DNA from 3 places in the Streptomyces sp. NPDC056600 genome. Region 1 is predicted to be linked to each of the others. Evidence: riboswitches for the same ligand, from Rfam matches in the RefSeq annotation. Region 1 holds a riboswitch; each other region holds the start of a gene.
The links. Region 1 has a riboswitch for cyclic di-AMP ahead of ACFRAV_RS20445 (M23 family metallopeptidase). Riboswitches for the same ligand answer to the same signal wherever they lie in the genome.

Region 1 (7,546 bases):
CAGGGCCGCACCGGCCTCGCCCACCTCTTCGAGCACCTGATGTTCCAGGGCTCGGCCCAGGTGAAGGGCAACGGTCACTTCGAGCTGGTGCAGGGAGCCGGAGGTTCCCTCAACGGCACCACCAGCTTCGAGCGCACCAACTACTTCGAGACCATGCCGGCCCACCAGCTGGAGCTCGCGCTCTGGCTGGAGGCAGACCGGATGGGCTCCCTGCTCACCGCCCTCGACGACGAGTCGATGGAGAACCAGCGCGACGTCGTCAAGAACGAACGCCGCCAGCGGTACGACAACGTCCCCTACGGCACGGCCTTCGAGAAGATCTTCGCGCTGGCCTACCCCGAGGGCCACCCGTACCACCACACCCCGATCGGCTCCATGGCCGACCTGGACGCCGCCACCCTGGAGGACGCCCGCGCGTTCTTCCGCACCTACTACGCGCCCAACAACGCGGTGCTGTCGGTGGTCGGCGACATCGACCCGGAGCAGACCCTGGCCTGGGTCGAGAAGTACTTCGGCTCCATCGCCTCCCACGACGGCAAGCCCGCCCCGCGGGACGGAGCGCTGCCGGAGGTCGTCGGCGGGGAGATCCGCGAGGTCGTCCGCGAGGAGGTCCCGGCCCGCGCCCTGATGGCCGGCTACCGCCTGCCCGAGGACGGCACCCGTGCCTGCGACGCCGCCGACGTGGCGCTGACCATCCTCGGCTACGGCGAGTCCTCCCGCCTCTACAACCGCCTGGTGCGCCGCGACCGCACCGCGGTGACGGCCGGTTTCGGCCTGCTGCGGCTGGCCGGAGCGCCCTCGCTGGGCTGGCTGGACGTCAAGACCTCCGGCGACGTCGAGGTGCCGGTCATCGAGGCCGCCGTCGACGAGGAGCTCGCGCGGCTCGCCGCCGAGGGCCCGACGGCCGAGGAGATGGAGCGCGCCCAGGCACAGCTGGAGCGCGAGTGGCTGGACCGCCTCGGCACGGTCTCCGGGCGCGCCGACGAACTGTGCCGGTACGCCGTCCTGTTCGGCGACCCGCAGCTCGCGCTGACCGCCGTGGAGCGGGTGCTGGAGGTGACGCCGGAGGAGGTCCAGGAGGTCGCCAAGGCCCGTCTGCGCCCCGACAACCGGGCGGTCCTGGTGTACGAACCGATCACTCCCGAGGGCGCGGACGCCGACGGCGACGAGGACGAAGAGGAGGAGGCCAAGTGACCGACCTGGCCACCATGGAGTTCCACCCCCAGCCGCAGGCCGGCGAGCCCAAGCCGTGGGCGTTCCCCGCGCCCGAGCGCGGTGCCCTCGACAACGGCCTGACCGTCCTGCGCTGCCACCGCCCCGGCCAGCAGGTCGTGGCCGTCGAGGTGCTGCTGGACGCCCCGCTGGACGCCGAGCCGCTCGGCCTGGACGGTGTCGCCACCATCATGGCGCGCGCCTTCGCCGAGGGCACCGACAAGCACTCCGCCGAGGACTTCGCCGCCGAACTCGAGCGCTGCGGCGCCACCCTGGACATGCACGCCGACCACCCCGGCGTGCGGGTCTCCCTGGAGGTCCCCGCCTCCCGGCTGCCCAAGGCGCTGGGTCTGCTGGCCGACGCGCTGCGCGCCCCGGCGTTCGCCGAGGACGAGGTCTCCCGCCTGGTGCGCAACCGGCTCGACGAGATCCCGCACGAGCTGGCCAACCCGGCCCGCCGTGCCGCCAAGGAGCTCTACAAGGAGCTCTTCCCGGCGAACTCGCGGATGGCGCGCCCCCGTCAGGGCACCGAGGACACCGTCGAGAAGATCGACGCGGCCGCCGTGCGCGCCTTCTACGAGCGGCACGTCCGTCCGGCCACCTCGACCGCCGTGGTGGTCGGTGACCTCACGGGCGTCGACCTGGACGCCCTGCTGGCCGAGACCCTGGGCGCCTGGAAGGGCTCCCAGGCCGCCCCGCGCGCGGTGCCGGCGGTGACGTCGGACGACACCGGCCGCGTGGTGATCGTGGACCGTCCCGGCTCCGTCCAGACCCAGTTGCTGATCGGCCGCACCGGCCCGGACCGGCACGACCGGGTCTGGCCGGCCCAGGTGCTCGGCACCTACTGCCTGGGCGGCACGCTCACCTCCCGCCTGGACAAGGTGCTGCGCGAGGAGAAGGGCTACACGTACGGCGTCCGCGCCTTCGGGCAGGTCCTGCGTTCCGCCCCCGACGGTTCGGGCGCCGCGATGCTGGCGATCAGCGGCTCGGTGGACACCCCCAACACCGGCCCCGCGCTGCAGGACCTGTGGCAGGTGCTGCGCACCCTCGCCGAGGGCGGCCTGACCGACACCGAGCGGGACACCGCCGTGCAGAACCTGGTGGGCGTGGCGCCGCTGAAGTACGAGACGGCCGCCGCGGTCGCCGGCACGCTGGCCGACCAGGTGGAGCAGCACCTGCCGGACGACTTCCAGGCGACGCTCTATCAGCAGCTCGTCGCCACCGGCACGGTGGAGGCCACCGCAGCCGTGGTGAGCGCCTTCCCGGTGGACCGTCTGGTGACGGTCCTGGTCGGCGACGCCGCGCAGATCGCCGGCCCGGTGCGTGAGCTGGGCATCGGCGAGGTGACCGTGGTGAGCGCCGAGTAGCGGCCCGTCCAGGGCGGTTTCGGGCCCCGGTGAGCCTTACGGCCGCCGGGGCCCGCTTCGTTCGGTCCGGCACCGGCTCGTCCGGGAGCCGTGCGATGCGCGTAGAAGGGTCCGGTTTGCCCTGTGGCGTGCGCTACAAAAGTCTTGATCCGTTTGTTATCCGATTGATCACCCAACTAGCTTCGATCCGGCTGCCCGCCACACCTGTGCTCCGCATCCGCGGCGCCGGGCAGTCATCGCCTAATCCCCGTACGGCGCGAGCCAGGGGAGCCGGGGACCCAACCGAGCGGTACCCCTGGGGTGAATCGGGCGCCTTCCGCCACGCGGGAGGAACCCGTAGGAGACCTTCCTGCTCCGAACCCGACAGCTAACCCGGCAGGCGAGAGGGAAGGAAAGGACTCAGCCACTTCATGGCGTTCAACTGCGCCCCCGGCAGGCACCGTCGTCCCGGCCGGACCAGCCGCACCACCGCCGGCCTGGCGGGCCTCGCCGCTCTCACCACCACCGGCGTCGTCGGCACCCTCGCCAGCCCCGCCGTCGCCGCGGAGGCCCCCGCCGAGACCAGTGGCCTGCTTCCCGTCGTCACCATCGGCGACACCGTCGCCGAGCAGATCGACGAGCAGGCCGAGGCCCAGGAGCGGGCCGCCGTCGAGGCCGCCGCCCGCGCCGCGGCCGCCGAGAAGGCCCGTGCCGAGCGTGAGGCCGCCGAGGAGCGCGCCGCCCGCGAGGCCGAGCGTGAGCGCCTCCGCCGCCTCAACATGTTCGTCAGCCCGATCGCCGGGTCCTACGTCTCCACCTCCTACCAGGCGGGCGGCGGCATCTGGTCCTCCGGCAGCCACACCGGCATCGACTTCCACGCCGCCTCCGGCACCCCGGTCCGCTCCGTGGGCCGCGGCACCGTCGTCGAGGCCGGCTGGGGCGGGGCCTACGGCTACCAGGTCGTCGTCAAGATGCACGACGGCACGTACACCCAGTACGGCCACCTGTCCTCGGTCAGCGTGGCCGTCGGCCAGGCGGTCACCCCGGGCGCCCACCTCGGCCGCTCCGGCGCCACCGGCAACGTCACCGGCCCGCACCTGCACTTCGAGGCCCGCACCTCCCCGGAGTACGGCAGCGACATCGACCCCGTCGCCTACCTCCGCTCCCACGGCGTGAACCTCTGACGTCACCCACGCGAAAGCCCCCCGTCCCGGTTTCCGGGACGGGGGGCTTTTTCGTCGTTCCGGACGGTATCCGGGCGCACCGGGCGGGGGAGCGGCCGAAAATTCCCTCTCCCGTGCGGCTTCCCGTCGGAAATTCACGCGCATTGCCTTAGAGTCGCCTTATTCATCGAGGCGGAGGTCGGCATGCGTATTCCCGCGCATTCGGTATGCACGGCGATCCGGGACGACATCGTCGCCGGGGTCCACGAGCGCGGGACCCGGCTGACCGAGGAACTCCTCGCCCGCCGCTACGGCGTCTCCCGCGTCCCGGTCCGCGAGGCGCTGCGCACCCTGGAGGCCGAGGGCTTCGTGGTCACCCGGCGGCACGCCGGCGCCTGCGTGGCGGAGCCGACCGAGCAGGAGGCCGCCGACCTGCTGGAGATGCGGCTGCTGCTGGAGCCGCTGGGCGCCGCCCGGGCCGCCCAGCGGCGCACCGAGGCCCACCTCAAGGTGCTCCGCGGCCTGGTCAGGCTGGGTCAGGAGCGGGCCCGGCGCGGATACGGGGAGGAGCTGCGGTCGCTGGGCGGCTGGTTCCACGAGACGCTGGCCCAGGCCTGCGGGAGCGCCGCGCTGACCACCACGCTCACCCAGCTGCGGCACAAGATCGCCTGGATGTACGCACTGGATCCGCTGCCCGCGCCCGTGGAGACCTGGGCCGAGCACGGCGCCATCGTGGACGCCGTGGCCCGGGGAGACGGGGAGCGGGCCCGGCAGGTGACCGCCCTGCACACCGAGCGCTCGACCGTGCTGTACCGGCTGCGCATTCCCGGTCAGAACCGCGGGGGCGCGGCGCGCGCGGACGGCGTGAGGACCTCGCAACATGCCGTAAACATGAATGGCCTCCGTAATTAACAAGAGGGCCGTATACAAGAGGCGGGTGCGCGGGTGCAATTCCCGCTCCGTCGTTCGGTGTGCCTTTCCAGGGCCGGTTCTGCAATTCCCGCCGTGCGGTCATTCGTGGGGTGCGATGCATTCGTGTTCCTGTTCGCGCGAGATATTCGCGCGCGGCGCAATTCGGCGGGCCCCGGTCCCGCCCCGCTCACAGCTCCGCCTCCCCCGGGCGCTCCGGACGGTCCACGGACAGCAGCTCCGCCAGTTCGTCGAGCACCTTCTCCACGCCCCCGGCCTCCGCACCCGCACCTGCACCCGCACCCGCCCCGGTGCCGTCGCCGTCGCCGTCGCAGGAGAGCACCACCTCCTCGCCGCGGCGCACCCCCAGCCCCAGCACTCCGAGGATCGACCCGCCGTTCACCGGCCCCACCCCCGCGCCGTCCGCCCGGGCCACCCGCACCGGCAGCCCCGAGTCCTGCACGGCCCGCACGAAACGCGCGGCCGGCCGCGCGTGCAGACCGTCCGGCGCGGCCACCCTGACCCGGCGTTCGGGCATCTCCGGTACCTCCTGTCCTCACCGTCCGCGCGCCTCGCGCGCATCACCACGGGCCCCGATCGGGGCCACGAGCCGTAGGCTTGCCGCATGCAGAGCCCGTCGGACCGTCACGAGTACCCCGCGCACTGGGAAGCCGACGTGGTGCTCCGCGACGGCGGCATCACCCACGTCCGGCCCATCACCGAGGACGACGCGGAACGCCTGGTCAGCTTCTACGAGCAGGTCTCCGACGAGTCGAAGTACCTGCGCTTCTTCTCGCCGTACCCGCGTCTGTCCGCCAAGGACGTGCACCGGTTCACCCATCACGACTACGTGGACCGGGTCGGCCTCGCCGCCACCGTGGGCGGCGAGTTCATCGCCACCGTCCGCTACGACCGGGTCGACGCCGACGGCATGCCCGCCTCCGCGCCCGCAGACGAGGCCGAGGTCGCCTTCCTGGTCCAGGACGCGCACCAGGGGCGCGGGGTCGCCTCCGCGATGCTCGAGCACATCGCCGCGGTGGCCCGGGAGCGAGGCGTGCGCCGCTTCGCCGCCGAGGTGCTGCCGGGCAACACCAAGATGATCAAGGTGTTCACGGACGCCGGGTACGCCCAGAAGCGCAGTTTCGAGGAGGGCGTGGTCCGCCTCCACCTCGACCTCGAGCCCACCGACCGTTCGCTCGCCGTCCAGCAGGCCCGTGAACAGCGCGCCGAGGCGCGCTCCGTGCGCCGGCTGCTCGCGCCCGGGTCGGTGGCCGTGATCGGAGTGAGCCGCGCCCCGGGCGGCGTCGGCCGCGGCGTGCTGGAGCACCTGCGCGACGGCGGCTTCACCGGCGCGCTGCACGCCGTCAACGCCGCCTTCCCCGCCGACCTCGCCCACGTCGACGGCGTTCCCGCGTGCCGCTCGCTGACCGAGATCGACGGACCCGTCGACCTCGCCGTGGTGGCCGTGCCGGCCGACCGGGTGCCCGAGGTGGTCGACGAGTGCGGGGCGCACGGGGTGCAGGGGATGGTGGTGCTCTCCGCCGGGTACGCCGAGCTCGGCCCCGAAGGGCTCGAGCGGCAGCGCCGACTCGTGCGCCGCGCCCGCGCGTTCGGCATGCGCGTGATCGGCCCCAACGCGTTCGGCGTGGTCAACACCGCCGACGGGGTCCGCCTCAACGCCTCCCTCGCCCCCGAGATGCCGCGGGCCGGGCGGATCGGCCTGTTCACCCAGTCCGGGGCGATCGGCGTCGCCCTGCTCTCCCGCCTGCACCGGCGCGACGGCGGCGTCACCGGGGTCACCGGCGTCTCCACCTTCGTCTCGGCCGGGAACCGCGCCGACGTCTCCGGCAACGACGTGCTGCAGTACTGGTACGACGACCCGGAGACCGACGTCGCGCTGATGTACCTCGAATCCATCGGCAACCCGCGGAAGTTCAACCGCCTCGCGCGGCGCACCGCCGCCGCCAAGCCGCTGGTCGTGGTGCAGGGGGCCCGGCACAGCGGCGTGCCGCAGGGGCACGCCGTGCGCGCGACCCGCCTTCCGCACGACACCGTCTCCGCGCTGCTGCGACAGGCCGGGGTCATCCGCGTGGACACCATCACCGAGTTGGTCGACGCCGGGCTGCTGCTGGCCCGTCAGCCGTTGCCGGGCGGGCCGCGGGTGGCGATCCTCGGCAACTCCGAGTCGCTGGGCCTGCTCACCTACGACGCCTGCCTCGCCGAGGGGCTCGAGCCGCAGCGCCCGCTGGACCTCACCACGGACGCGACCCCGGACGACTTCCACCGGGCGCTCTCCCGCGCGCTGGCCGACCCGGGCTGCGACGCCGTGGTGGTCACCGCCATCCCGCGCATCGACGAGGCGACCGGCGCCGGGGGCGCCGCCGCCGACGCGGAACTCGCCGAGGCGCTGCGCACCGCGGGCGCGCTGGCGCCCGACAAGCCCGTCCTGGTCGTGCACGTCGAGCTCGGCGGCCTCGCCGAGGCGCTCTCCGCCGCCGCGGTCACCGCGCCCCGGTCCCGGTCCCGGTCCGGCGAGGGCGTCCACCTCGCCGACGGGACCGAACCGCCGCGGGCCCCGGCGGGTGCGGGCAGCGAGGAGAAGGCCGAAGAGAGCCGTCAGCGCTTGATCCCCGCCTACCCCGCCGCCGAGCGCGCCGTCCGCGCCCTCGCCGAGGCGGTCCGGTACGCCGACTGGCGGCGGTCGGCGGCGGACTCCGGGAGGGTGCCGGAGTTCGAGGACATCGACGAGAAGGAGACCGCGGCCTTCGTCACCACCCTCCTCGCCCGCACCGCGGCGGACCCGAGCGGCCCGGCCGTCGCGGCTTCCGCCGGCGTGAACGGCCCCGTAGCCCCGGCCGGGGTGAGCGGCCCGGCCCCCGCGGACGCGAACGGACCCATGGCCGCCGCCCCCGCCTC
Region 2 (7,546 bases), on a different contig from region 1:
ACGTGCTGCTGCTCCTGGGCGCCGCGCTGGTGACGATGGGTCTGCTCTTCAAGGTGGGCGCGGTGCCGTTCCACATGTGGACCCCGGACGTCTACCAGGGCGCTCCTACCCCGGTGACCGGCTTCATGGCGGCGGCGACCAAGGTGGCGGCCTTCGGCGCGCTGCTGCGGCTGCTGTACGTGGTGCTTCCGGGGCTGCGCTGGGACTGGCGGCCGGTGATGTGGGGCGTGGCCGCGGTCACCATGGTGATCGGCGCGATCGTCGCCATCACGCAGACCGACATCAAGCGGCTGCTGGCCTACTCCTCCATCGCGCACGCCGGGTTCATCCTGGCCGGTGTGATCGCGGCGAAGCCGGAGGGCATCTCCTCGGTCCTCTTCTACCTGGCCGCGTACTCCTTCGTCACCGTCGGCGCCTTCGCCGTGGTGACGCTGGTGCGCGACGCGGGCGGCGAGGCCACCCACCTGTCCAAGTGGGCCGGTCTCGGACGGCGTTCGCCGCTGGTGGCGGCGGTGTTCGCGGTCTTCCTGCTGGCCTTCGCGGGCATTCCGCTGACCTCCGGGTTCGCGGGGAAGTTCGCCGTCTTCAAGGCGGCGGCGGAGGGCGGCGCGGCCCCGCTGGTGGTGGTCGGCGTGCTGTCCTCGGCGGTCGCGGCGTTCTTCTACATCCGGGTGATCGTGCTGATGTTCTTCAGCGAGCCCAAGCCGGACGGGCCGACGGTCGCGGTGGCGTCGCCGCTGACGACCGCGGCGATCGCGGTCGGCGCGGCGGTCACCGTCGTGCTGGGCGTGGCGCCGCAGTACTTCCTGGACCTGGCGAGCCAGGCGGGGATCTTCGTCCGCTGAGCGCCGGGCGTCCCGACGACGGACGCCCGGCGCCGGGCGTCCCATCGACGCCGAAGGCCCGGTTCCCTCGGGGGGAGCCGGGCCTTCGGCGTGCGGTACGGGGGCGTGGCGAGGAGGTCAGCCCGCGCGGTGCACCACGGCGTCGCAGAGGTGCATGAGGGCCGTCCTGGACTCGCACTCCGGCAGCGGGGCCAGCGCGGCACGGGCCTCCTGCGCGTAGCGGACGGTGTCCGCCCGGGCGTCCTCCAGCGCGGGGTGCTCCCGCAGCCGGGCGACCGCCTCGGCCAGGCGCGCCTCGTCCGACAGGTCGGAGTCCAGCAGCTCGCACAGGGCGACGTCCTCGGGCAGCCCCAGCCGCTCCACCCGCTCGCGCAGCCGCAGCACCGGCAGCGTGGGGATGCCCTCACGCAGGTCGGTGCCGGGGGTCTTGCCGGAGTCGGAGGAGTCGGAGGCGACGTCCAGGACGTCGTCGGCCAGCTGGAAGGCCACGCCCAGCCGCTCGCCGTACTGCGTGAGCACGTCCACGACCTGGTGGTCGGCGCCGGACATCATCGCGCCGAAGCGGCAGGCGACGGCGACCAGCGAGCCGGTCTTGCCGGCCAGCACGTCGAGGTAGTGGTCGATGGGGGAGCGCCCGGCGGACGGGCCGGCGGTCTCCAGGATCTGGCCGGTGACCAGGCGCTCGAACGCCTCGGCCTGCACCCGCACCGCCTCCGGGCCGAGGTCGGCCAGGATGTGCGAGGCGCGGGCGAAGAGGAAGTCGCCGGTGAGGACCGCCACCGAGTTGTCCCAGCGGCTGTTGGCGCTGGGCACGCCGCGGCGCACCTCGGCCTCGTCCATCACGTCGTCGTGGTACAGCGTGGCGAGATGCGTGAGCTCGACGACGACGGCCGAGGGAACGATCCCCGGCGCGTCCGGGTCGCCGAACTGCGCGGCGAGCATGACGAGCAGCGGACGGAACCGCTTGCCGCCCGCCTTCACGAGGTGCTGAGCGGCCTCGGTGATGAACGGGACCTCGCTCTTGGTGGCTTCGAGCAGACCTTCCTCGACGGCCGCCATACCTGCCTGGACGGCGGTCTCCAGCGCCTGGTCCCGAACCCTCAGCCCGAACGGCCCGACCACGCTCACGAGGGGTCTCCTGTCTGCTGGTGTGTGCTGACGATCACACGGCTTGTCGATAGGTCATTGCCATCACCCCACTCAGCGTATCCGGTCGGGTTTGGATCACCGACAGCCCCCACCCGCCAGATGGCCGGAGACACCCTGTCCGTTTGAGGGGATATTGCCGGATTGGCGACCTCTTCACTCGTTTTGTATGATCATCGGTCGATCCGTGACATGGGCCACAGGGGCGCGGGGTGGACGGACGGGGTCCAATGGCCCGAAGTCACCCACGGGCGGGGCGGGTTGAGGAGCGGGCCCGGATGCGGGCCGATGGACGAATCGCCCTCAAACATGATCAACCAGCATGATCCACGAAGATCGTACTTGTTTCGGATATCCGCTCTCGCATACGTTTCGCGCCAGCCGGGCGGAACGCCGAATCCTGCCGCCGCCCGCACTCCACAGACCCATTCCACGCACGGCAGGAGCGGGGGACCCAGGTACACCGCCGGACCGGAGCGCGCGCGAGCGCGCCTCCGGGACGGCTAGGGGTGAAGCCTGCCGCCCCATCGGGCGGCGGGCCGGGCAGCCTTTCTGGCCCGAATCCGACAGCTCACCTCGCAGGCGCCGGAGAGGAAGAACGCATGTCCCGTCTCACCCGTACCGCGTCGGCCCTCGCCGTCGCCGCGGCCGTCGTCGTCGCGCCGATCGTGGGCGCCACCGGCGCCTGGGCCGCCGAGACCCCCACCGCGCAGACCGCGGTCACCGTCGCCCCGGGCAACAAGGTCATCCACCTGGCCGCCACCACGGACAGCCTCGACGGCTGGATCCGCGAGGCCCTCGCCGTCATGGCGAAGCACGGCATCCCGGGCACCTACGACGGCATCCACCGCAACGTGATGCGCGAGTCCTCGGGCAACCCGCTCGCCATCAACGACTGGGACATCAACGCGATCAACGGCATCCCCTCCAAGGGCCTGCTCCAGGTGATCGACCCCACCTTCGACGCCTACCACGTCGAGGGGACCGACACCTCGCCGTTCGACCCGGTCGCCAACATCGTCGCGGCGTGCAACTACGCCGCCGACCGCTACGGCTCGATCGACAACGTCAACAGCGCCTACTGATCCCCCGCTCCCTCAGGGGAACAACCGCTCGAGGACGACGGCCACGCCGTCGTCCTCGTTCGTCGTGGTGACCTCGTCGGCGACCGCCTTCAGCTCCGGGTGCGCGTTGGCCATGGCCACCCCGTGGGCCGCCCAGCGGAACATCGGGACGTCGTTCGGCATGTCGCCGAAGGCGACGGCGTCCTCCGGGCCCAGGCCGAGGCGCGACGCGGCCATGGCCAGCCCGGTGGCCTTGGTGACCCCGTGCGGCTGCAGCTCCACGGTCCCGGGGCCGGACATCGTCGCCGTGGCCAGCGAGCCGACCGCCGAGGCCGCCACCGCGGTCAGCTCGTCGTCGGTGAGCTCCGGGTGGGACAGCAGCACCTTGGTGATCGGCCGCTCCCACAGGTCGCTCCGGCGGCCTACCCGCTCCGCGGGGAGCGTGGGCCGCGCCATCCGGTAGCCCGGCTCGATCAGCGTGAGCCCCTGGACGCCGTCCTGGTCGACGGCCGCGTACACCTGGCCCACCTCGGCCTCGATCTTGCCGAGCGCCGTCTCCGCCAGCTCCCGGTCCAGGGTCATCGACCACACCAGCCGGTCCCGGTCCGCGTCGTAGAGCTGCGCGCCCTGGCCGCACACCGCGAAACCGCCGCCGATGCCGGCGAGCAGGTCGCGTACCCGGGGCGCGGGCCGGCCCGTCACCACCAGGTGCCGAGCGCCGGAGCGGGCCGCCGACCCCAGCGCCGCACGGGTGCGGGGGGAGACGGTGTCGTCGTCGCGCAGGAGCGTGCCGTCCAGGTCCGTGGCGATCAGGGCGTACGCGGGGAGCGTGCGGGAGGGGGGCGCATAGGCGGCGGGTGCGGGCATGATCAGAGAATACGGACCTCCTGGAGCGCCCCCGTGACGGGTTGACACGTCAACGGGATATGTGCAATAGGGCGTTGCCCTACTCAGGTGAGCGCCCCACGCGGCGCGCCGGGGCGAGCCGCGCCCCGGACGGGCGGCCGTCAGCGCGAGCCGCGCCCCGGGCGAACGGTCGTCCAGGGCCAGCCGCGCCCCGGGCGGGCGGGTCCGAGGCAGGTGGTCGTCCGAGGCGGGCGGTCGGTCGTCCGAGGCGGGCGGTCCGCTCAGGTGGGCGTCGCCCCAGGCGGGTGGCCGCTCAGGCGTCGAGCGAGGTCAGCAGCTCGACGACGCTCTCGCCGTGGGTGGCCAGCTTCTTCTCGCCGATGCCGCTGATGCCGCGCAGCTCCTCCACCGACGACGGGCGAGCCGCCGCGATCTCCCGCAGGGTCGCGTCGTGGAAGATCACGTAGGCGGGGACGCCCTGCTCCCGGGCCCGCTCGGCCCGCCAGCCGCGCAGCGCCTCGAAGACCGGCTGGAGCTCCTCGGGGAGCTCCGCCGCGGCCGCCGCCTTGGCCTTGCGCTCGCCCCTCGCCGAGGGCACCTTCTTCGGCTCCTTGCGCATCGGCACCTGCCGCTCGCCGCGCAGCACGGCCGCGCTGCCCTCGGTCAGCACCAGCGTCCCGTACTCGCCCTCCACCGACAGCAGGCCCTGGGCCAGCAACTGCCGGATCACGCCGCGCCACTCGCCCTCGGCCAGGTCCTCGCCGATGCCGAAGACGGACAGCTGGTCGTGGTCGAACTGGATCACCTTCGCGGTGCGCTTGCCGAGCAGGATGTCGGTGATCTGGGTGGCGCCGAACTTCTGCCGCCGCTCCCTCTCCAGCCGGACCACGGTGGACAGCGCCTTCTGGGCGGCCACGGTGGCGTCCCAGGTCTCCGGCGGCGCCAGGCAGGTGTCGCAGTTGCCGCACCTCTCCTCGGCGGCCTCCTGGCCGAAGTAGGCGAGGAGCTGCTCCCTGCGGCAGCGGACCGTCTCGCACAGGGCCAGCATGGCGTCCAGGTGCGCCTGGGCCCGTCGGCGGAAGGCCTCGTCGCCCTCGCCCGACAGGATCATCTTCCGCAGCTGGACGACGTCGTTGAGGCCGTACGTCATCCAGGCGGTGGAGGGCATCCCGTCGCGGCCCGCGCGGCCGGTCTCCTGGTAGTAGCCCTCGACCGACTTGGGCAGGTCCAGGTGGGCCACGAACCGCACGTCGGGCTTGTCGATGCCCATGCCGAAGGCGATGGTGGCGACCACCACCAGGCCCTCCTCGCGCAGGAAGCGCGCCTGGTGGGCGGCGCGGGTCCCGGCGTCCAGGCCGGCGTGGTACGGCACCGCGTCGACGCCGTGGGCGGTGAGGAACTCGGCGGTCTTCTCCACGGAGTTCCGGGAGAGGCAGTACACGATCCCGGCGTCGCGCGGGTGCTCCTCGCGCAGGAAGGCCAGCAGCTGCTTCTTCGGCTCGGCCTTGGGCACGATCCGGTACTGGATGTTCGGCCGGTCGAACCCGGCGACGAAATGCCGGGCGGAGCCCAGGCCGAGCCGGCGGGTGATCTCCTCGTGCGTCGCCCGGGTGGCCGTCGCCGTCAGGGCCATCCGCGGCACGTCGGGCCAGCGCTCGCCCAGCACCGACAGCGCCAGGTAGTCGGGGCGGAAGTCGTGGCCCCACTGGGCGACGCAGTGCGCCTCGTCGATGGCGAAGAGGGAGATCCGCCCCCGGGAGAGCAGGTTGAGGGTGGACTCCAGGCGCAGCCGCTCCGGGGCGAGGTAGAGCAGGTCCAGTTCGCCGGCCTGGAACTGGGCCTCGACCAGGCGCTGCTCGTCGAAGTGCTGGGTGGAGTTGAGGAAACCGGCCCGCACGCCCGCCGCGCGCAGGGCGTCGACCTGGTCCTGCATCAGGGCGATCAGCGGCGAGACCACCACGCCGGTGCCGGGGCGGACCAGGGCGGGGATCTGGTAGCAGAGCGACTTGCCGCCGCCGGTGGGCATCAGCACCACGGCGTCCCCGCCGGCGACGACGTGGTCGACCACGGCCTGCTGCTCGCCGCGGAAGGACTCGTAGCCGAAGACCTTGCGCAGCGTCTCGAGCGCGGGGCCGCCCGCACCCGTCTCCGTCACCGTTGTCGTGGTCACACCTGTACCGCCCGTCCCTGTAGACCTTCCTCCACCATAGGCGGACGGACCGACGGCGCCGGAGTTTTCCACAGGCCCCCGTCGGCGGCCCGCCGCCGCGGGGAATCAGTGGACGCAGAACTCGTTGCCCTCGGGGTCGTACATGACCGTCCAGGCGCCGCCCTGCTCCCGGACCTCGCGCAGCACCCGGGCGCCCAGCGCGGTCAGCCGCTCGACCTCCACCTCGCGCGCCCCGTCGCCGGGGTGCAGGTCCAGGTGGAGACGGTTCTTGACGGTCTTGGGCTCGGGGACCCGCTGGAACAGCAGCCGCCGCCCCAGGCCGGTCCCGGACTCCTCGTCGTGCGGGTCCTCCGGGTGCCGGACCGCCGCGAGGTTCCGCCAGGCGGCGCGGCCCCGCCACTCCAGGGTGGCCTCGGCGGGTACCACACCGGCGCCCAGCAGCTTCTCGACCAGGGGACTGTTGTCCTCCGGGACGTACCGCAGGGCGGCCGCCCAGAAGTCGGCCAGGGCGTGCGGATCGGCTGCGTCGACGACGAGCTTCCAGTGGACAGGCACCGCGGATTCCGTCATGGCACCACTCTTACGGGTGGTGGAAGGGCGCGCGCAACCGGAACGAGCGATCAGACCGTGCGCTCCCGCGTCGCCTCGGCGGACGCCACGGGCTCCACGGGCCCCGCGGGCTTCGGGAAGGCCGTCGCCCCCTCGGGCAGCGCCGCCGGGTCCTCCGGGGACACCGCCACGGCCGCGGCCGCGACCGCCGCCGCGCGCAGGGCGCGGGCCGAGCGGCGCGCGTTGCGCAGCGCGTCCCAGGTGAGCAGGGAGAGCGCCAGCCACACCAGGGAGAAGCCGGCCCAGCGCTCCGGCGGCATGGCCTCGTGGAAGTAGAGGACGCCCAGGCCGAACTGGAAGACCGGCGCCAGGTACTGCAGCAGGCCCAGCGTGGACAGCGGGACCCGGATGGCGGCGGCGCCGAAGCAGATCAGCGGGACCGCGGTGACCACGCCGGTGGCGGCCAGCAGGGCTGCGTGCCCGGCGCCCTCGGTGGCGAAGGTCGAGTCGCCCTGGGAGCTCAGCCACAGCAGGTAGCCGAGGGCGGGCAGGAACTGGATCGCGGTCTCGGCGGCCATCGACTCCAGACCGCCGATGTTCACCTTCTTCTTGACCAGGCCGTAGGCGGCGAAGGAGAAGGCCAGGGTCAGCGAGACCCAGGGCAGCCGGCCGTAGCCGACCGTCAGCACCACGACGGCGGCGGCGCCGACGCCGACCGCCGCCCACTGCACGGGCCGCAGCCGCTCCTTGAGGAGGAGCACGCCGAGGGCGATGGTGACCAGCGGGTTGATGAAGTAGCCGAGGGACGCCTCCACCACCTGGCCGGCGTTGACCGCCCAGATGTAGACGCCCCAGTTCACGGTGATCACCGCCGCGGCCAGGGTGATCAGCGCGAGCTTGCGGGGCTGGCGTATCAGCTCGCCCGC
Region 3 (7,546 bases), on a different contig from region 1:
TGTGCGACATCGAGTTGTGACGAACGATGATCACCGGCTACGTTCCCGCACAGACGTGACGACCCCGCCGGCGCGGTGCCGGACGTGGTCGCGCGCCCACAGCAGTCGACGAAAGGCATCCGCATGCTCTCCGGAAACGGTCGTCACCGCCGCCCCCGTCAGGCGCCGGCGGTCGTCGTCGCAGCCGGCGTGACCGGGTCCGCCCTCGCCTTGCCGCTCTTCGCGGCCACCGGCGCGAGCGCGGCCGACGGGGCGACCTGGGACCGGGTCGCCGAGTGCGAGAGCGGAGGTGCCTGGAGCGCCGACACCGACAACGGCTTCTTCGGCGGTCTCCAGCTCACCCAGGACCAGTGGGAGGGCAACGGCGGCCTGTCGTACGCCTCCAACCCGGCCGAGGCGAGCCGTTCGCAGCAGATCGCCGTGGCCGAGCGCATCCTCGCCGAGCAGGGCGCGACCCCGTGGCTCGCCTGCGGCGCGATGAACGGTCTGCGCGAGGACGCCCCCGCCGCCCAGGTGGACACCGGCGTGGACGCGCTGCGCACCGGCGACGTGACGGACTCCGGCTCCTTCGACGGCTCGGCCTCCGGCTGGGGGTCCGCCGGCGGCGACCGCACCGGCGGTTCCGGCGCCGGGCGCGCGGACGAGGCGCGCGGCTCCGGCTCGGCCGAGGCGGCCGGCGACGCCGACCAGGGGATGCTCCGGGGCGCGGGTCACGGCCTCTTCCCCGGCGCCGACCTTGCGCCGGTGGACGGCGGGTCCCTGGACCTCGGCCAGGAGGCCGGGCAGGACGAGGGGCTGGACCTCGGCGAGGACCTGGGCCTGGTCGACACCGGCACCGGCGCCCCCGTCGTCCCGGACCTGCCCGAGGTCGGCGGCGGCTCCGGCGAGCACGGCGGCGGCCAGTCCGGCGAGAACGGCGGCAAGGGCGACGGCAACGGGAACGGCGAGGGCAAGGGCGACGCGGACCAGGAGGAGAGCGGCGACACCGGCTCGTCCGACGAGGACGCGCCGCTGTTCGACGGCGAGGGCGACGAGCTGTTCGGGGACGACACCCCGCTCTTCGGCGACGACACCGCCGCCCAGGAGGACTCCGAGGCCTCCTCCGGCTCCGGCCGCCACCGCGGCACCAGCGCCGAGGAGACCACGGAGACCACGAGCGGCTCCTCGGGCCGCCACGCGGCCCCCGCGGGCACCTACACCGTGCGGGCCGGCGAGAGCCTCGTCTCCATCGCCAAGTCGCAGGACGTCAAGGGCGGCTGGCGCGCCCTGTACGAGGCCAACGAGGACCTGATCGGGGACGACCCGGACCGTCTGGTGGCGGGCACGAAGCTGTCCCTCCCCGCCTGAACCGGGCCGGGGACCGGAGGGGACGAGACGATCAGGCGGGGTGAAAGCCGGGCAAAATCGGGGGAGTTACCCACCCTTTCGTCCTGGAATGTCTGATTCCGGAGAAGTGAGAGATGGGTCTCAGAAGCCCTGATCGTCTTTGAAATCCCGGCATGGGCGTGGCTAACGTCGAACCGCTCGCTCCAGCGGGCCCCGGCGGCCGTCACGCCTAATCCTGCCAACGGCCGTACGGGACATGTCGTCGCGTCATGCGCCGTAGGCAGGAGCGGGGGAACCAGGTAAGCGCCGTGTCCGGCAGCCAGATCGCCGGACCGGCTAGGGGTGAAGCCGTGCACCGGGAGGTGCGCGGCCGGGCGACCCTCATAGCCCGAACCCGACAGCTCACCTCGCAGGCGTCGGTGAGGGGATACCTCCATGTCGTTTTCCTGCCAGGGCAAGCACCGTCGCCCCTCCAAGGCCAAGCGCGCCTTCGCCGTCGCCGGTCTCACCGGCGCCGTCGTGGCCGCCCCGCTGATCACCGCGGGCACCGCCTCGGCCGCCACCGAGTCCGAGTGGGACGCCGTCGCCCAGTGCGAGTCGGGCGGCGACTGGTCCATCAACACCGGCAACGGTTTCTACGGCGGTCTGCAGTTCACCAACCAGACCTGGGCCGGCTTCGGCGGCACCCAGTACGCCGCCCAGGCCAACCAGGCCACCAAGGCCCAGCAGATCGAGATAGCCGAGAAGGTCCTCGCCGAGCAGGGCCCGGGCGCCTGGCCGCACTGCGGCGTCGGCCTGTCCAGCTCCCCGTACCAGGGCGGCGCCGCCGAGGCCCCCGCCCAGGAGCAGGCCCCGCAGCAGGAGGCCGCCCCGGCCCCCGCGCCGAAGGCCGAGAAGCCCGCCCAGCCCGTCAAGGCCGAGAAGCCGAAGAAGGCCGAGAAGGTCACCACGCCCACCGGCAAGAAGGTGCTCAAGGGTGACGGCGAGTACAAGGTCCGCAAGGGCGACTCGCTCAGCCGGATCGCCGACAAGCACCACACCAAGGGCGGCTGGAAGAAGCTGTACAAGCTGAACAAGGACATCGTCCAGAACCCGCAGCTGATCTACCCGGGCCAGATGCTCCACCTGAGCTGACCCGCCGGGCGGCGGGCTCCGACCGAGCCGGCCGCCCGCCCCGTGACAGCCCCGCCCCCGTGTTGCGTGATCCGCGCACGGGGGCGGGGCATTTGCACGCAATACGTCCGCCGACTTTTTGTTTCGGGTCGGAACAATTAATCTCCTGTTACCCCTCCGTAGAGGGGGCGACCGGCTGGCCGATCCCGTCCGGCCGGTTAGGCTCGGTCTCGCAGAGCCACGGAGGCTGTGCACCCCGTGCCGGACCAGGTGGTCCGGCGCCACTCGCGTCACATCCCAGAAGGAGATGCTCGTGCCGTCCATCGACGTCGTCGTAGCCCGGGAAATCCTGGACTCCCGAGGCAACCCCACGGTCGAGGTCGAGGTCGGCCTCGACGACGGCAGCACCGGCCGTGCCGCTGTTCCGTCCGGCGCCTCCACCGGCGCCTTCGAGGCCATTGAGCTTCGCGACGGTGACAAGAACCGCTACCTCGGCAAGGGCGTGGAGAAGGCCGTCCTCGCCGTCATCGAGCAGATCGGCCCGGAGCTCGTCGGCTACGACGCCACCGAGCAGCGCCTGATCGACCAGGCGATGTTCGACCTGGACGCCACCGACAACAAGGGCTCCCTCGGCGCCAACGCCATCCTCGGCGTCTCCCTGGCCGTGGCCCACGCCGCCTCCGAGGCCAGCGACCTGCCGCTCTTCCGCTACCTGGGCGGCCCCAACGCGCACCTGCTGCCGGTGCCGATGATGAACATCCTGAACGGCGGCTCGCACGCCGACTCCAACGTGGACATCCAGGAGTTCATGATCGCGCCGATCGGCGCCGAGTCCTTCTCCGAGGCCCTGCGCTGGGGCACCGAGGTCTACCACACCCTCAAGAAGGTGCTGAAGACCAAGGGCCTGGCCACCGGCCTCGGCGACGAGGGCGGCTTCGCCCCCAACCTCGGCTCCAACCGCGAGGCGCTGGACCTGATCCTCGAGGCGATCAAGGAGGCCGGCTACACCCCCGGCCAGCAGATCGCCCTCGCCCTCGACGTCGCCGCCTCCGAGTTCTACAAGGACGGCAAGTACCTCTTCGAGGGCAAGGAGCGCTCCGCCGCCGAGATGACGGAGTACTACGAGGAGCTCGTCGCGGCCTACCCGCTCGTCTCCATCGAGGACCCGCTGTTCGAGGACGACTGGGACGGCTGGAAGACCATCACCGACAAGCTGGGCGACAAGGTCCAGCTCGTCGGCGACGACCTCTTCGTCACCAACCCGGAGCGCCTGGGCCGCGGCATCGAGGAGGGCGCCGCCAACGCCCTGCTGGTGAAGGTCAACCAGATCGGCTCGCTGACCGAGACCCTGGACGCCGTCGAGCTGGCCCAGCGCAACGGCTTCAAGTGCATGATGTCCCACCGCTCCGGCGAGACCGAGGACGTCACCATCGCCGACCTCGCCGTCGCCACCAACTGCGGCCAGATCAAGACCGGCGCCCCGGCCCGCTCCGAGCGCGTCGCCAAGTACAACCAGCTGCTGCGCATCGAGGAGATCCTCGACGACGCCGCGGTGTACGCCGGCCGCAGCGCCTTCCCGCGCTTCAAGGGCTGACACCCCGGCCCTCGGGCCGCGGCGCCCGACCTGTGCCCCCGGAGCTCCGGCTCCGGGGGCACACCCCTGTCCGTGTCCCGCGCGCCCGCTGCGTGCCCCGCTGCGCGCGGCCGCGCCCCGGCGTCACGTACCGTGTGCGGGGAAGAAGACGCGGGACGGCCGCCAGGACGCTCACGCGGCACAGCAGGCACGCAACGCAGCAGGCACGCAACGCAGCAGGCACACGGCACGCAGGCACACGGCACGCCGACGGGGAGGCGCGGAGAAGATGGCGCAGAACCGGGACCGGTTCTCCACGACCACCCGGCTGCGGCTGCTCGGTGAGCAGACCGCCGCCCGCGTCTACCGCTCCCAGACCCGCCGCCAGGCCCGCCGCTCCCGGCTGACCGGCCGGGCCGCGCTGCTCGCCCTGGTGCTGTGCACCCTGATCGTCGCCCTGGCCTACCCGACCCGGCAGTACGTCTCCCAGCGCGCCGAGATCGCGAAGCTGGAGGCGGAGCGCGACGCCGCCCGCGAGCGGGTGGAGGACCTGCGCGACCTCAAGGCGCGCTGGAAGGACGACGCGTACGCCGAGCAGCGGATCCGCGAGCGGCTGCACCAGCTGCGACCGGGCGAGACCGGGTTCACCGTGCGCGGCGCCGCCTCGGCGCCTCGGCAGGACGCCGGGCGGCCCACCGCGGACCGCCCCTGGTACGACATCCTGTGGGAGGACGTCGACGAGGCGGACACGGCGGACGGGACGGACCGGGCCCAGGCCGGCCGGGCCACCGGCCGCGCGGACGCCGCCCGCTGACGACCGACCGCCCCCACCCGTAGAGCGAGAGAGCAGAACCCCAGGCATGGAAACGCCCCCGCCGCCCACCGAGCGCACCGAGCCCACCGACGCGGACGTCGAGGCGTTCCAGCTCCAGCTGGGCCGTCCCCCGCGCGGGCTGCGCGCCATCGCGCACCGCTGCCCCTGCGGGCAGCCGGACGTCGTGGAGACCGCGCCGCGACTGCCGGACGGCACGCCCTTCCCGACCACGTACTACCTGACCTGCCCGCGCGCCGCCTCCGCGATCGGCACGCTGGAGGCGGACGGCGTGATGAAGGAGATGACCGAGCGCCTCGCGTCCGACCCGGAGCTCGCCGCCGCCTACCGCGCCGCCCACGAGGACTACATCCGGCGCCGTGACGAGATCGAGGTGCTCCAGGGCTTCCCCAGCGCGGGCGGCATGCCCGACCGGGTCAAGTGCCTGCACGTCCTGGTCGCGCACTCCCTGGTGGCCGGTCCGGGCGTCAACCCGCTGGGCGACGAGGCCATCGCCCTGCTGCCCGAGTGGTGGCGCAAGGGCCCCTGCGTGACACCGCAGGGCTGCGCCGCGCCGGAGGAGGGGGAGGCGCAGTGACCCGGGTCGCCGCCGTCGACTGCGGAACCAATTCCATCCGCCTGCTGGTCGCCGACGCCGACCCGGCGACCGGCGAGCTCACCGACCTCGACCGCCGGATGACGATCGTGCGGCTCGGCCAGGGCGTGGACCGCACCGGCCGGCTCGCCCCCGAGGCGCTGGAGCGCACCTTCGCCGCCTGCCGCGAGTACGCCGCCGTCATCGAGGAGCACGGCGCCGAGCGGATCCGCTTCGTCGCCACCTCCGCCTCCCGGGACGCCGAGAACCGCGACGAGTTCGTGGCCGGCGTCCTCGCGATCCTGGGCGTCGAGCCCGAGGTGATCACCGGCGAGCAGGAGGCGGAGTTCTCCTTCACCGGCGCCACCCGCGAGCTCGCGGGCCGCACCGACCTGGCCAAGCCCTTCCTGGTCGTGGACATCGGCGGCGGCTCCACCGAGTTCGTCGTCGGCGACGACCGGGTGCGCGCCGCGCGCTCGGTGGACGTCGGCTGCGTGCGGATGACCGAGCGCCACCTGGTCGAGGACGGCACGGTGGTGGACCCGGCGACGGACGAGCGGATCGCGGCCATACGCGCCGACGTGGAGGCCGCCCTGGACCTCGCGGAGGAGACCGTCCCGCTGCGCGAGGCCCGGACCCTGGTGGGCCTGGCCGGCTCGGTCACCAGCGTCTCGGCGATCGCCCAGGACCTGCCGGAGTACGACTCCGCCGCCATCCACCACTCCCGCGTCCCCTACGAGCGGGTCCGCGAGATCACCGGGCGGCTGCTGGGCTCCACGCACGCCGAGCGCTCGCGGATCCCCTCGCTGCACCCCGGCCGGGTCGACGTGATCGGCTCCGGCGCCCTGGTGCTTCAGGCGATCATGGAGCGGATCGGCGCCGAGGAGGTCGTGGTCAGCGAGCACGACATCCTCGACGGCATCGCCTGGAGCATCGCCTGAGCGACCGCTCGGGCACGGCCCCGCGCCGCGCATGACATGAGTCACACAACCGGTGCGGACCGGGAGGGCAACCCTCCCGGTCCGCACCTCTTTGTCCCCGGAGCGGGTCGGGCGGCCCGCGGCGGGCCAGCCGAAAGATCAGCGCGGATTGCGTCAACCCCTCGTAAAATCCGGTGGGTTGATCACCGTCCGCGCGTCGCGCACGGCGGCCCGGGGGAGGGCCCGGCGGTGGTCCCGCCGTTCTTCGCCACACCCGCGCATTTCGCCCCAGGAGGCATGTCCGTGCAGAAACGCCGTTACCTGGCAGTGGCCGCCGCTCTCGCCGTGACCGCGCCCGTCGCCCTGTTCGCCGCCTCTCCGGCCTTCGCGGAGACGTCGGCGCCGGTGGTCGCCCAGGCCGGGTCCACCGTCCAGGAGCTGGAGGAGGCCCTCGAGGAGGCGCGCACCGCCTACGGCGAGGCCATCCGCGCCCGGATCGAGGCGTACGACAAGCTCGAGGCCCTCGTCGACTACGACAAGGACAACCCGCCGGCCGTGGTCGTCGCCGCCGACGAGGCCAGGAAGGCCGCCGGCGAGGCCAAGGCAGCCCTCGACGCCGCCGTGACGCGCGTCGAGAACGCCAGGACCGCGCTGGCCGAGGCGGACGAGGCGGGCAAGGCCGCCGCCGAGCAGGAGCTGACCGACGCCGAGCTCGCCCTCGAGGACGCCCGCCAGGCCCACGTCGAGGCGGACGAGAAGGCGAAGGCGGCCGGCACGGCGCTCGACGACGCCCGGGTCGAGGCCGGGCGCACCTACGAGCTCGCGAAGCAGGCCGAGAAGGCCGCCAAGGAGAAGGCGGAGGCCGCCGAGCAGGCGCTCGCCGACGCCAAGAAGTGCACCGACGCCAAGGCGCTGAAGTCCAGGGCGATCGGCCTGCCCGAGCAGATGGTCGCGGGCGACCGGGTGCCCTTCACCTTCCGGATCACCAACGGCACCGAGCACACCGTCGACGTCGAGCCGCTGACGTTCATCGTCCTCGACACCCCCGGCGCCGACCAGGACGACCTCGCGGTCGAGTGGAAGAGCGGCGACGGCTGGGTCGAGCTGGAGCCCGCCGACAGCCCCGCGGTGGTCTTCGAGGACCTGAAGCCCGGCGAGCGCGCCAAGATCAAGATGCGCCTGACCGTCGACAAGGACACCCCGAAGAG

Region 2: linked by a shared signal. The riboswitch ahead of ACFRAV_RS11550 (transglycosylase SLT domain-containing protein) and the one ahead of ACFRAV_RS20445 (M23 family metallopeptidase) in region 1 are both predicted to bind cyclic di-AMP.
Region 3: linked by a shared signal. The riboswitch ahead of ACFRAV_RS03800 (transglycosylase family protein) and the one ahead of ACFRAV_RS20445 (M23 family metallopeptidase) in region 1 are both predicted to bind cyclic di-AMP.

Annotation. Positions count from the first base shown of each region.
Region 1 covers NZ_JBHTVQ010000041.1:13,649-21,194, forward strand. The annotation lists gene ACFRAV_RS20435 (M16 family metallopeptidase) at 1-1,194, shown strand, start outside; gene ACFRAV_RS20440 (M16 family metallopeptidase) at 1,191-2,579, shown strand; cyclic di-AMP (ydaO/yuaA leader) riboswitch at 2,807-2,976, shown strand; gene ACFRAV_RS20445 (M23 family metallopeptidase) at 2,990-3,742, shown strand; gene ACFRAV_RS20450 (GntR family transcriptional regulator) at 3,926-4,633, shown strand; gene ACFRAV_RS20455 (HPr family phosphocarrier protein) at 4,821-5,168, opposite strand; gene ACFRAV_RS20460 (GNAT family N-acetyltransferase) at 5,256-7,546, shown strand, end outside.
Region 2 covers NZ_JBHTVQ010000017.1:36,658-44,203, forward strand. The annotation lists gene nuoN (NADH-quinone oxidoreductase subunit NuoN) at 1-845, shown strand, start outside; gene ACFRAV_RS11545 (polyprenyl synthetase family protein) at 963-1,973, opposite strand; cyclic di-AMP (ydaO/yuaA leader) riboswitch at 2,404-2,589, shown strand; gene ACFRAV_RS11550 (transglycosylase SLT domain-containing protein) at 2,594-3,076, shown strand; gene ACFRAV_RS11555 (HAD family hydrolase) at 3,089-3,922, opposite strand; gene recQ (DNA helicase RecQ) at 4,215-6,071, opposite strand; gene ACFRAV_RS11565 (VOC family protein) at 6,177-6,641, opposite strand; gene rarD (EamA family transporter RarD) at 6,692-7,546, opposite strand, start outside.
Region 3 covers NZ_JBHTVQ010000004.1:132,163-139,708, forward strand. The annotation lists gene ACFRAV_RS03795 (transglycosylase family protein) at 124-1,347, shown strand; cyclic di-AMP (ydaO/yuaA leader) riboswitch at 1,589-1,757, shown strand; gene ACFRAV_RS03800 (transglycosylase family protein) at 1,762-2,460, shown strand; gene eno (phosphopyruvate hydratase) at 2,753-4,033, shown strand; gene ACFRAV_RS03810 (septum formation initiator family protein) at 4,302-4,826, shown strand; gene ACFRAV_RS03815 (DUF501 domain-containing protein) at 4,873-5,421, shown strand; gene ACFRAV_RS03820 (exopolyphosphatase) at 5,418-6,359, shown strand; gene ACFRAV_RS03825 (LPXTG cell wall anchor domain-containing protein) at 6,636-7,546, shown strand, end outside.